One region of the Chryseobacterium sp. CFS15 genome, then DNA from elsewhere that is predicted to be linked to it. Evidence: riboswitches for the same ligand, from Rfam matches in the RefSeq annotation. Region 1 holds a riboswitch; the other holds the start of a gene.
What was found. A riboswitch is a leader RNA that binds a small molecule or an ion and turns the genes downstream of it on or off. The one in region 1 is predicted to bind cobalamin.
Positions count from the first base shown of each region.

Region 2: it holds a riboswitch for cobalamin, as region 1 does, so the genes downstream of both, OH814_RS03875 (TonB-dependent receptor domain-containing protein) here and OH814_RS19725 (T9SS type A sorting domain-containing protein) in region 1, are expected to answer to the same signal.

Region 1 covers NZ_JAVHYL010000018.1:11,313-18,482, forward strand. Annotated here, with positions in the region: gene OH814_RS19710 (AAA family ATPase) at 1-743, shown strand, start outside; gene OH814_RS19715 (DUF4276 family protein) at 740-1,420, shown strand; gene tpiA (triose-phosphate isomerase) at 1,423-2,181, shown strand; cobalamin riboswitch at 2,334-2,530, shown strand; gene OH814_RS19725 (T9SS type A sorting domain-containing protein) at 2,633-3,904, shown strand; gene OH814_RS19730 (T9SS type A sorting domain-containing protein) at 3,913-5,034, shown strand; gene clpP (ATP-dependent Clp endopeptidase proteolytic subunit ClpP) at 5,117-5,803, opposite strand; gene dnaG (DNA primase) at 6,042-7,170, opposite strand, start outside.
Region 2 covers NZ_JAVHYL010000002.1:246,231-253,400, forward strand. Annotated here, with positions in the region: gene OH814_RS03870 (DUF5074 domain-containing protein) at 1-530, opposite strand, end outside; gene OH814_RS03875 (TonB-dependent receptor domain-containing protein) at 543-2,381, opposite strand; cobalamin riboswitch at 2,416-2,594, opposite strand; gene cdd (cytidine deaminase) at 2,662-3,144, opposite strand; gene namA (NADPH dehydrogenase NamA) at 3,253-4,305, shown strand; gene OH814_RS03890 (DUF2752 domain-containing protein) at 4,351-4,626, shown strand; gene OH814_RS03895 (CCC motif membrane protein) at 4,645-4,977, shown strand; gene OH814_RS03900 (MFS transporter) at 5,071-6,270, opposite strand; gene OH814_RS03905 (CPBP family intramembrane glutamic endopeptidase) at 6,441-7,170, shown strand, end outside.

The sequences.
Region 1 (7,170 bases):
AGCATATACTGGCCGCAAAAGAAGAGATGAGATCTTGGAAATTTCTACAACTCAATCCTGATGATTTAAGAGAACCAACGAGTAAAAATAATGGTGAAGATGAAATTTCTCAAACAGGTAAAAACTTAGCTGCAGCTTTATTTCGAATATCACAAAATAACCTTTTTGCAATTGGTGAAATCTCAAGAAAGCTAAATCAGTTTCTACCCAATTTTGTTGAAGTAAAAATTGTCGATGACAAAGAAAATAGGCAGTATATTATTAAACTTATTGATGTTGATAAGAAAGAATATACCTCAAGAGTATTATCTGAAGGGACATTACGAATATTAACTCTATGTATTTTAGAATATGATGAAGAATTCTCAGGTCTTTTATGTTTTGAAGAACCAGAAAATGGAATAAATCCTCAGAGAGTGTCCACAATGTTGGATTTATTAACAGATTTATCTTCAGACTTTTCAGATGATCAAGCACCGTTACGTCAGGTAATTGTAAATACTCACTCTCCTGTTTTAGTAGGTAATTTAATGAAAAACTATAAAAACGATCAGTTAAAGATTTTATGGTTTAGCCAAATGAGAATTTCAATAATTAATGTCGATGATAAAAAATATAAAATCGAAACTACAAAAATTGTTTTGTCAGAAAAAACTCAACAAGCAACTTTATTTAAAGATCGGGTAACTTTTTCTGACATTCAAGATTATTTAAATATGGGAAAATTTGATTTAATAGTATGAGTTACCAACTTTTTTTAGGATATACTTTTGAAGGAACAACCGACAAAGTTTTTTATAAAAGTATAATTGAAAAGACTATTTCAGATATTTTATGCTCTTATAGTAACAAAGATGTTGAGATTATACTTACTCCACTTAATAAAGATGGTGATTCATTTGTTGAACAATCTATTAACAGTATTAAAAAAGGATACAGTGAAAATTCAACAGATATATTTTACATACATTCTGATGCTGATGATTCTTCAATAGATGATGTAATTAAAAATAAATTTGAACCTTTGTTTAAAGCAACTTCTTCCATTACAGAAATAAATGAATGTAAAATTATTCCAATAATTCCTATTTATATGACTGAGTCTTGGATGCTAGCCGATTTTGATCTTTTTAAAAAGGAAATTTCAACAACTAAAACAAAAGCTCAATTAAATCTCTCAGGAAATCCAGAACAATTTACAAATCCTAAGCTTAAAATCATTGAAGCTTTAAGAATTACTAACAATGAGCTTCCAAAAAAGAGAAGAAAAGATTTAGCAATTAGTGACTTGTATCAAATCATTGGTCAAAAAATAGAAATTAATAAATTAATGACGCTTAATTCATTCAAAGAATTTTACATTAATTCTTTTGAATTTTTAAAACAATTAAACTTAATAGATTATCATATAAATATTTAACTATGAGAAGAAAAATAGTTGCAGGAAACTGGAAAATGAACAAAAATGTAATTGATGCTCAACAATTAATGATTCAATTACTTAGTTATAAAACTAATAATACAACCAACTGTGAAGTTTGGATCGCGCCGCCTTCTTTATATTTAATGATGGCAAAAGATATCTTTGAAAAAGACGAAATCGGAGTTTTTTCACAAGATATGAGCGAATACGAAAGCGGAGCTTACACAGGCGAGCTTTCTGCAGATATGTTGGAGTCTATCGATGCGACAGGTTCTTTGATCGGGCATTCTGAAAGAAGACAATATCACGGTGAAAACGACGAAAGCTGCAACAAAAAAGTAAAATTAGCTTTAGATAAAGGTTTGATCCCGGTTTATTGTAATGGTGAAACTTTAGAACAAAGAAAAGCAGGAGAGCATCTCGATGTTGTAAAAACTCAGACAGAAACAGCGCTTTTCACTCTTTCTGCGGAAGAAATCAAAAAAGTGGTTATTGCTTACGAACCGGTTTGGGCAATCGGAACTGGCGAAACGGCAACTCCGGAGCAGGCTCAGGAAATTCATGCTCACATCAGAGGAATTATTGCAGAAAAATACGGACAGGAAGTTGCTGACGAAGTTTCTATTCTTTACGGTGGTTCTGTAAAACCTGATAATGCTAAAGAAATTTTCTCTCAACCTGATATCGACGGTGGTCTTATCGGTGGAGCTGCATTGAAACTTGAAGATTTCTCAAAAATTATTGAAGGTTTTAATTAAGAAATAATTCTTATCAAAAAAGTAAAGACATATCATTAGGTATGTCTTTTTTCATTAATTTAATAAAATAAATATCAAAAATCACATTACTATTTACAATAATTTTAAATCATTAAATTATTACTAATAATATTATTCAAAATTTAAATAATATCTTTGCACAAGTTTAAGGTTGAACCCATGCGTTCATTAATAGGGAATCAAGTGAAGTAAAATAATTCTTGAGCTGTACCCGCAACTGTAAGCTATTCAACTTATTATAAATAAAAACCACTGTTTTGTGTTAATAAAATGGGAAGGTTATAATAAGATGCAAGCCAGGAGACCTGCCTTAGATTAATTTCAACTTTCGGGAATAAAAGTTTATGAGATCACATCTTCGGATATTTTTTCATGACTGTTTTTTCCTGCAGTGAAGTTTCGGGAACAAAACTTTAAATTTAATTATATCATGAAGAAAATCTATTTTCTTATTCTTGCCTTTGTATTTTCATTTGCAAATGCTCAAACTGAAGGAGTTTTAGTGCTCAACGAAGGCGGCGCCGGAAGCAATAATGCTGAAATTTCGCTGATCAACAATCAATCTGTTGTTACCAACAATTATTTTAAACTTAAAAACAATAATGCTACGCTGGGTGATACTGCTCAGGACATTAAAATTTTTGGTGATAAGATTTTTGTGGTTTTAAACATTTCCAATCAAATCAAAGTCATTAATAAATCTGATTTTACTTTGATTACAACTATTTCTACCAATCTTGATAACCCAAGATACATCGCATTCAGCGGAAACAAATTTTATGTAACCAATTGGGGAAACAATGGTCCAACAAACTACGTATCGGTTTATGATTTAAACACTTACGCTCATCAAGCTAATATTCCTGTAGGAAATGGCCCCGAAAAGATTTTTAGTAAAAACAACAAACTATATGTTTTGTTGAAAGGAGGTTACGGTCTCAATCATTTTATGGATGTAATCAACACGACAACCAATACTGTCGAATCACAGGTAAATGTAGGTGACTCACCAAACAGTATTTTTGAAAAAGACAATCTTTTGTACATAATGAGTTCGGGAGATCCTTATGCACAAACTTCTTTTGGGACACTTACTGTTTATAATACAACGAATCAAACTACGGTTTCTAGCACTACATTTCCGGCTGGCGTAAAGCCAGCTTATATGGATACTGACGGAACGAACATTTATTACATGAATGAAGCTTCCATTTACAAAACACCAATTGATGCACCGTCGATTAATACCACGCCTATTGCAGTTACGCCCATTACCGTAAACAGCTATGGTACTGCGTACGGATTTAATGTTATTAATAATAAAATTTATGCAGCCGATCCTTCAGGATATGTTTCGCCGGGAAAAATTTACACGTACGATTTACAAGGTACTTTACTGAATACTTTTACAGTAACTTCTCTACCTAATCAAATCATTGCTTATAATAGCGCATCCCTTTCTACATCTGAAAATAGTAAAGTTTCAAAATTAACGATATATCCAAATCCTGCAAGCAACAGATTCTTTGTACAAGGCCTGAATTCTGGAAATGTACAGGTTTATGATCTCAATGGAAGAATCGTTATTAATGAGAAATACACTGAAAAAGGAATTAATGTTAGCACATTATCAAAAGGTATTTATATTGTAAAAGTTACCGAAAAAAATATCAACTTCAGCGAAAAGTTAATCATTAAATAATAGTTGATATGCAAAAAATATTAAGTTTTATATTCACTTTTATTGTTGCGTTATGTTTTGCACAATTAACAGCAAACGATGTAAAGTTTTTTGTGGGAACAGGCTCTCAAACCGCTTATTTTGTTGCCGATTTTAAAGACGGAACTGATGACAGATCTTATGTTTGGGGAGTAAAATTCAATCCCGGACAAAATATTACCGGTCCTCAAATGATGCAAATGATAAAAAATGCAGAACCGGCATTTGATTATATTCTTACTTTCAATAACGGCTTTCTTGATAAAGTATCATTTAATGATCATGTTGCACAATCTGCACCAGACTATTGGTGTTTATGGGGAGGTAGCGATACAAATAATTGGTCTATGGGAGGATGGATGAACAGCGGAACAATTTCAAACGGAGAATGGTATGGCGCAAGCTACGGTTTTAGTAATCCTACTGCTGAAGCTCCTGCAACGCCAATTCCTGCCTACAGTTCGTTATGGTTTAATTTTTCACAAATCACCAACTGGATTGGAACAGGAAGCAATAAAAGTTTAGTTGTTATCGATTTCGGAACCGATAATTCTAACGGAAATGCTAATTCTTTTGTTTTTGGAATTCAATACAACGGAACCATTACCGCAGAACAGGCTTTACAGTTGATTGATGCTCAAAGCAGCACCTTTAATTATACTTCTGTTGCAAATCAGGTTTCTACTTTATCATTGAATTCTTTATCAGGAACAGCAAACGGTACAAACACCTGGAAATTATACAAAGGAACCAATCTATCAAACTGGAAAACCAATGCTAATCTTTCTACAATAACCTTAACAAATAATGATTGGTTTGGATTGAGTTTCGGAACAAGAAGACCGTTTACGCCAACAGAAGCCAATGTTAATTTAAGTGTTTCGGATGCTGTAAAGCAAAGCTTTAAAATATATCCGAATCCTGCGAGTGATTTTATCATTATTGAAACCAAAGATGAGATCAATACTATCAACATCTACTCTATTTCAGGTCAAAAAGTTTTGAATACAAAAAGTAAAAAGATTAATATTCAAAGTTTGAAATCGGGAGTTTATTTGGTTGAAATTAAAACCAATCAGTCGACAACGACACATAAAATCATCAAAAAGTAATTCAAATTTTAGGATTAAAAAAATCCCCGTTCACTTCGAGAATCTCAGTGAGCGGGGATTTTTATTTTAGTTCAAGAAAAAATTATTTCTTCTCTTTTGATCTTTGTAAAACTTCATCTACCATTCCAAAATCTTTCGCTTCGGTAGAAGTCATCCAGTAATCTCTGTCTGACGCTTTCTCAACCCACTCGTAAGTTTGTCCAGAATGCTCAGAAATAATGTCATAAAGCTCTTTTTTAAGCTTCAACATCTCTCTTAAATTGATTTCCATATCAGAAGCAACACCTTGAGCTCCACCAGAAGGCTGGTGAATCATCACTCTTGAGTGTTTCAAAGCAGAACGTTTTCCTTTTTCACCTGCAACCAATAAAACAGCTCCCATTGAAGCGGCAATACCAGTACAGATTGTAGCAACATCCGGCTTGATGATCTGCATCGTGTCATAAATTCCTAAACCTGCGTAAACGCTTCCTCCAGGAGAATTGATGTAGATCTGAATATCTTTTGAAGGATCTGCACTTTCTAAGAATAATAACTGGGCCGTTACAATATTTGCCACCTGATCGTCAATACCTGTTCCCAGGAAAATAATTCTATCCATCATCAAACGAGAGAAAACGTCCATTTGAGCAACGTTTAATCTTCTCTCTTCCATGATGTAAGGCGTAAGATTGGTAGGATTAAACATTCCCATATACTGATCGGTTACCAAACCGTTATTTCCCAAGTGTTTTGTAGAGAAATCTCTGAATTCTTTTTTAATGTCCATATTTCTATCGGTATTATTTTTAAATTTATTTAAACTGTAAATTACAACTTTTATTCCTAAAATTTTATAGGACTTTTTGTCAGTTTAGGTTGCCGTATTTAGTTTGAAAACTGTAGATTTTTTTTAATAAAAATTAATAGCGAATTTTTAATTGTATTAACTTCATACGAAAATTAGACATTATTAGTTTAAAAAGTACATTTAAACTATCAACCGACAACTAAAAACCATCAACTAACTATCGCTTTCTATCAACATAAATCCCTTTGATTGGCGAATACTCAATCATTTCACTTAATCTCATTGAAGCCTGCTTCAATAAAGTTATTTTTTTGATCAGTTCAAAGTATTTCACTTCATCGGTATTGCTGTATTTTTCGAGTTCAGCAATCGTTTCTTTAATTAAATAATCAATGTAACGGTATTTATGAAGTAAAACATCGCCTTTAATCTGTTCGGCAACTTTATCTCCGTAATTCGGCGGGAAAATATTTCTTGAACTCCAATTTTCTAGATCGTCTAAAGGAATCAGTGCGTCAACCACTTTTGTCGTGATCTGCTCATCCATAAAAGTGACAAAAAAACTTCCGCTTCGAAGCTCGTCGTTTTGAATCCCTTCTTTTACCTGATCAATGATAATTTCGTTTCCTTTTACAAGAAACTGATATTGTTCTTCTTCAAAATGATGCAAAATTTCTTCAATTACGGTGATTTGATATTCAGCTTCATTATCATCTTGTCGTTTCAAAACAACATCGCCAAACATCAACATGTGATCTACCAATTTGTTTTCCATAAACAAAACATCATACAGATAAGGATCTCCTTTTTCTTCATCTGGAGGAACAATCTCCATTTTTACCGGAGCTGCTTTTTCCTTTTGCTGCTGTGCATTTTGATTATGGTTTTGGGTAACCTGCCTCTGTACATCAAGCTCATTAAACAAACTCTGCTCTGAAAGACCAAATTTATTGGAAACTTCTTTCAGATAAACTTCCCTTTTTAAAGCGTTTTGAACAAATCCGACAGATTTTACAATATCCCGGATCGCTTCCGACTTTTTAATAGGATCGTTTCCGACTTCCTTTAAAAGAATTTCAGCTTTAAAATCAATAAAATCCATCGCTTGATTTTCGATGAACTTTTCAACATATTCCTGCGGATGTTTTCTGGCAAAAGAATCGGGGTCATCACCATCCGGGAAAAGCAAAACTCTGATGTTCATCCCTTCGGTAAGAAGCATATCGATACTTCTGAAACTCGCTTTAATGCCCGCATTATCACCATCAAAAAGAATCGTCACATTTTCGGTGAGCCTTTTAATAAGCTTAATTTGTTCGGTCGTTAAAGAAGTTCCGGAGCTCGCC
Region 2 (7,170 bases), on a different contig from region 1:
ATATTTCCTCCTGCTTCAACTACTCTCTCAACGGTGCTTGTAGATGCGAAATCGATTTTCTTTACAAAAGAATTATCAGACAATTTATAAACATTTACAAATTTTGCTCCGCCGTATTTATCATTTGAAACGTAAAGATTTCCGTTTGCAATCGCCATATAACGAGGATTGTTTAACTGAGCTGTGATTTCTCCTGCTTTTTTAAATGAATAGCGGTCTACAATCTGAATTTTGTTTGAGTTATTCAGTAAAAGATATGCTTTATCTCCGTTTAAAACCATGGTCTGAAGTACATCACCAAGGTTTTCTTTGTTGTTGTTTGCTTTATAGATGTCGTTCTGCATTAAGCTTAAATCTTTTGTAATAAAAGTAACATCTGCATTTGGTGACCCAAAATTACCTTCGTTGGTAATAAGAAGTCCGTTTTGATAAGTAATTTCCGGAATTGTCTCTTCGTATTCTGATGTACACGAAATCGAAAATAACAGGACGAATCCAAAAATAAACTGTAATAGTCTGTTTAATTTCATAATATAATTGATTTAAAAATTTATTGTTGCGTTTATGCTGTAATTTCTTTTTGGTAAAGGATAATAGGCCATTGTTTCATAGACAGCATCTGTGATATTGTTCACCTTTATCCCTAAAGTATAATTTTTCATAAATGTTGCCGAAAGACCTGCATTCATCACAAAATACGGATAGATCGCATATTTTTTGCTTTCATCAGACGTTGTATACGTTAAACCGTTAAACATTCCTTGTGCGTAAAAACGTAGAAATTTATACTGATAATCTACATTCGATGAAAATTTATGAAGCGGAACATAAGTAAGCTGCTTCTGAGTTTCCAAATTAATAGATTTCGCATAAGTATAGCCCGCTACAAGCTTTACTGAATGATCTTCATTAAACCGTTTTTGATAACTAAGTTGCGATTCTAAACCATAAGATTCTACTTTGTTGGTGTTGAATGGCGAATAGTATCCCAAACCGGTATCCAGCCAACGAATCATATCTGTGATTCGCATATAATAAGGGCTCAAAGTCAGCTTAAAATCTCCAACTTTAAACTCATGGTTCATATCGGTCTGAACTGATGTTTCAGGTCGCAGTTCCGGGTTTCCGCCAGGCGTCCAATACAAGTCGTTAAAGGAAGGGAATCTGAAGTTTTTAGAGAAATTCAAATTCAGGCTGTACCAGTTATTGGCTTTCCATTTTCCTGAGAAAGAGTAGAGAAGAGGCGACTTGATATCTTCAACAAAATCTTGCTTAATTCCTGCTTCAAAGCGAAGATTAGGTGTTGCAAAGTATCTCAATAGACCTGCAGCAGATCCTACATTTCTTTTTACTGTGCCGGTAATTCCTGAAGTTCCCAAACCTTCTCCCTGGTTTTGCTGAAATTCTCCAATTAAATTGATATTCCATTTGGGATCAATAAAATAGTTGAAGTCGTTTTTAAGAATATAATTTTTATTAATTCCGCCACTTGTGTAAGAGTCATTATAATTTCCGAAATATTGAAAATTATCTTCCGTATAAGCTGCTTTTAAGCTGTTTGAAATTTTAGAATTATTGATATCCCAGGAAAGTAAACTTCTTACCGTTTGCGATTCATATTTACTCTTGTTTCCGTTTTCTGTAAAAATAGGATAGTTTTGGGTTGCATCATAAAACTGACTTTGCCAGGAAATGGTCTGGTTGCTAGCAATTTTATAAGAAGTACCAATATTTAAAGTTGAGTTGTAAAATTTCCCATTTCTGTTGATATAATTTTCCTCGGGAACTTTATAATCATTTTGGCTGATCAGGTAATTTCCTGAAACTTTAAAACTGAATTTATCATTGCTGAAAGCAGCCTTTGCAAAATTATTATAAGTGCCGAAAGAAGCAATTTCTGAATTAAACATTCCGTTGAAACCTTTATTGAAACTCAGATCGTTATTCAGATGAATACTTCCGCCAATGGCACCGCTTCCGTAAATGACACTTCCGCCACCTGATTTTATTTCCATTTGATCGTATCCGAAAAGGGCAATGTTATTGATGTCACCCTGTCCCAAAAACTGCGAATTAATATTAATCCCGTTCCAGACAAAAGCTGTTTGTTGAGCCGTTGTTCCTCGAAATGAAGGCGAAGAAACTGCTCCACGACCATTTTCTTTAATATAAACAGGCGACTGAAATCGTAAAACCTCAGAAAGATTCGAAGAGTTTTTTTGAATATCTGCAGGAGATAAAGTAGTTAAAGAATGAAAAAGTTTTACTTTTTTCATCTGATTATCGAATACAAATACGGTGTCAATATCTTTTTCCTGACTATAGTAAATCGTCAGGCAAGAAGATACAGAAAGTAGGGTTAATGCTCTTTTTAAAATCATGTCATACGCTGCCTTTCCTCCGAAAGCAATTCTATTTTTAATGTTAAATTTCGGCAGGTCTCCTGACTTTCGCTTTGCTACACCTTCCCGTTTTGGCAGTGGTTTTTTTGTAGAAAATCATAGTGCGATTTACAGTTGCGGGGACAGCTTGGGATTTTCACCCAATTCCCTCTTAGTTCCAATCTCTTGGAAACCAAAATTTTTGCAAATATAGTTTTTTTGAAAAGAAAGATTAAATTTTATTAAACACAATCTGCGGTATTAATTTGTGTGATAAACCTTACAAAAATGTTCCGTCAAAATAAAAAGGAAGCAAATCTTTTATAGAGGTCACTTTGATCACCTCATCATTTAAATTGGAAAAATAAAGCTCAATATTTTCGTTTTGCTTTGTCTCGTATTCTATAATACTTTGTCGGCAAGCTCCACATGGAGGAATTGGTGGGTTTTTCTCCGAAAATTCTTTTGGTCCGCCCACGATAAATATTTTTTTAATCTTTTGATCCGGAAAGTTAGCTCCGATCCAAAAAAGAGCAGTTCGTTCTGCACAAAGTCCGGAAGGAAAAGCTGCATTTTCCTGGTTGTTTCCTGAGAAAATTTCACCATTTTCCAATAAAACTGCGCATCCTACAAAAAAGTTGGAATAGGGAGCATACGCATTTTCTCTGGCTTGAATTGCTTTTTCAAAAAGGCTTTTTTCTATTTCTGTCAGTTCATTTCTGCTTGTAAAATGCTCGAAACCGATCTTTATATCTTTTTTCATTTTATTTCCTTAAAAAGGGCGGTAAATGTAACCCTTTTTAAGGAAGCTGGCAACATCTTTGTTACTATACTAAATTTGTAATTTTAACTTTTAGAAAAATTAAATTCAATGTTATATTCTCCAATAAAATTTAGAAATGTAGAGCTTAAAAACCGTTGGGTAATGTCGCCGATGTGTATGTACTCTTGCGAAAACGGTGTTGCCAACGACTTTCATTTTGTACATTACGGAAGCCGTGCTCAAGGTGGAACGGGACTTCTCGTGGTGGAAGCAAGTGGCGTAGAACCAAGAGGCAGAATTACCAATCACTGCATGGGAATCTGGAATGACAAACAGGCTGCTGAACTTCAGAAAATTGTAGAATTCGTACATAAAAATTCAGACAGCAAAATAGGAATTCAGATTGCACATGCCGGAAGAAAAGGTTCTACATGGGAAAATAAGCAAATCTCTTTGGAGGAAGGCTGGGAAACGGTTGCTCCAAGTGCAATCCCGTATCATCCGACAGAAAGAATTCCTCATGTCTTGACTGTGGATGAAATAAAAGAACAGATTCAGAATTTTAAAAATGCAGCAAAAAGAGCGGTAAATGCAGGTTTTGATGTCGTTGAAATTCACGGTGCTCACGGTTACCTTATTCATCAGTTTTTGTCACCACTTTCTAATGTAAGAACTGATGAATATGGTGGAAGATTTGAAAACAGAATCAGATTTTTATTGGAAATTGTAGATGCCGTCAACGAAGAACTTAATGAAAATGTAGCGTTATTTGTAAGAATTTCGGGAACGGAATATGCGGAAAACGGTTGGGATATTGATGACAGTGTAGAATTGGCAAAAATCTTAAAAGATCACAATGTTGATTTGGTTGATGTATCAAGCGGCGGAAATATTCATGGAGCAAAAATCTCAGTTTTTGACGGTTACCAGGTTCCGTTTTCTTCTGCTGTGAAAAATCAGGCGAATGTGAAAACAGGAGCAGTTGGTCTGATAACAAAAACCGAACAGGCAGAAGAGATTTTACAGAATAATGAAGCTGATCTTATATTTGTAGCGAGAGAGATTTTGCGAAATCCTTATTTGGCCGTTCAGGGTTCATTTGAAATGAAAGAAGAATCTTTTTTTCCACATCAATACCTTAGAGCGAAAATTTCTTCTTAATTTTAGGATCGAATTTAAAAGACAACAATGCGTATAGAAGACTTTATGCTTCCGTGTCCCAGCAAAAAGTTTTTGGGAATCGAATGTTTCGGGTGCGGATCACAACGGGCAATATTGATGGTTTTTCAGGGAAAGTTTTCTGAAGCCTTTCAAATGTTTCCGGCAGTTTATACATTGTTGCTGTTTTTCTGCTTTGTAGGAATCAATTTTATAGACAAAAAAAGAAATTACGGACAGATTTTGATTTTTTTAGCAATAATTAATTCACTGATCATGGTTTTTTCTTACTTTTATAAACATTTTATTATTCATTTAAACTAAACATTAAAAAAACAAATTATGAATCAACAAAAACTACCTAATGCTACTGCAGTACTTGTTCTAGGAATTGTCTCTATCGTCGGATGCTGTTGCTACGGTGTCCTGGGATTAATTGCCGGGATTATCGGACTTGTACTTTACAAAAAAGACAATGCGTTGTACCAAAGTAATCCGACATTATATTCTGATTACAATAACCTTAACACCGGAAGAATTCTGTGTATTATTGGTTTGATATTAAGTGCACTTTATCTTGTTTTAAATATTGTGATGATTGCTGTTTTCGGATGGGATGCACTTTCAGATCAAGAATTGATGCAGGAACGTATCAGAGATTTGATGGGACAATAATAAGTCTTGTTTAAAAATATAAAGGTTGCAATTTTTTTGCAACCTTTTTTGTCTGAATTAAATGTTTTAAATTTATTACATGAAGTCTTTAATTTAAGCCTTATTCAGTTTCTTTAAGTTTGATTTTTTCTTCAGAAAATAAGCCAGCCCCAATCCTATAAAAACCATTGCTGCACTGAATGGGAAGATAAACTGCATTCCGAAAAAATCGGCAACACTTCCAATTATCGGACCTGCAACGCCCAAAGAAATGTCAATGAAAAGCCCATAACCAGCTAAAGCAGAACCCTGACTTGATGGCGAAACACTCTTTATGGCAACAACACCAAGCGCAGGAAAAATTAAAGAAAATCCTAATCCTGTAACACCGGCTCCCACCAATGCCATTTGAGCGTTGGTAGCAAATGCAATAATTAAAAGCCCGATGGTTTCTACAAAAAGACAGGCAATGGCAACTTTTATTCCACCATAATTATTGATAACATTGCTAAATACCAGCCTTCCGGCAACAAATAATCCTCCAAAAACACTTAAACACAAAGCACCATTATTCCACTGAAAATAATTGTAATATAACGTGATAAATGTAGAGATACTTGCGAAACCGATTCCACCTAAAGCCAGACAAACTCCAAAAGGAGCTACTTTTCCCAGAACTTTCCAAAAAGACTGATTTTCTTTTGGATTCGTGTTGGTCTTATTTTCTTTGGTTTTAGCAAAGAAAAATCCGATTATTCCTAAAATAATAGAAAGAATTCCAATACCGTAAAGACTGTATGCGTGTTCGATCACAATTCCTAAAGAAGCTCCGATTGCTAAAGCCCCGTAGCAGGCAACACCATTATAAGAAATTATTTTTGCAGTATGTTTTTCGCCTAAAGCCATAATTGCCCAGTTAATCGGGCTTGCTCCGACCATTCCTTCAGCACAGCCTGTTAACAGACGGGTAATAATCAGAAAACTAAGGCTTAAAATCGGAGAAAATTTAAAATAATAAGCAAAAATTAGAAAAATTCCTGTTAGTGAAAAACTGAGCATGCTAAATAAAACGGCTGGTTTAGGACCTTTTCCGTCAATAACTTTCCCGGAATATGCTCTCAGAAAAAAGGTGGAAATATATTGTAAACTAATCACCATCCCTGCAATTAAAAGACTGTAACCTAAACTTTTGCTGATGAAAATCGGTAAAACCGAAAGCGATAGACCGATAATGAAATATCCGACGAAAGTAAAAGATACATAAGAAATGAGTTGGAGGTTGATATTTTTTGGTTGGTTTATTGAACTTTCCATGAGATAAAAAATTAATCTGCAAAGATACTTCGTAAATATTTTTTAGCTTCAGAATTAAGATTAAAAAAAGATAAGATTTGTCATACTTTACAGACGTCAGAAGTTGAATATAGGTTTTCATTTCATATAATTTCAATTATCTTTGTTTCTTTTAAAAAAATCATCAGTACATGGAAAACTCAAAATATCCAAACTATATTTTTGACTGGATGGGAGGTCTCATCCTTTTTGCAGGATATATTTTTGGAAGTCTTTCGGTTGGCTTCATAGGCCTTGCAGGGAAATTTATTTTTGAGGTAGATTTTATGCAGAAGCCTTGGTTTATGATGCTTGCCAATGCTGTTGTTTTCTGTGTAATGATTTGGGCTTTTGAATTTTTAGTGGTGCGTCAGAAAACAGGTAAGAAATTGAATTTCAATTTTTCGCCTACCAATTTTTCTACCTATCTTCTTATTTTTCCGATGATGATTGGAATGATGTTTATCGGAGAATTTATCACTTCGCAAATTCCTACAACCGGACCTTTTTTCGGAGATTTTTACGAGTTTTTTGAAAATCTGATGGCCGGCCTTACCGATGATCCTGTCGTGATGGTCATTACTGCGGTGATTATGGCGCCTATTTTTGAAGAAATTGTTTTCCGAGGAATTATCCAGAAAGGAATGATCAATAAAGGAGTGAAACCCTGGAAAGCGATACTTTTTGCAAGTCTTCTTTTTGGTTTGATACATGCGAATCCGTGGCAGTTTGTAGGCGCAACTTTGCTGGGAACTGTTTTAGGATTGGTTTATTATAAAACAAAATCGCTGCTTTTGCCAATGCTATTGCATGGTTTTAATAATCTTTGCTCGGCGATCCTGATATTTTATACTCAAAAAGAAAGCTTTGCAGAAGCTTTTG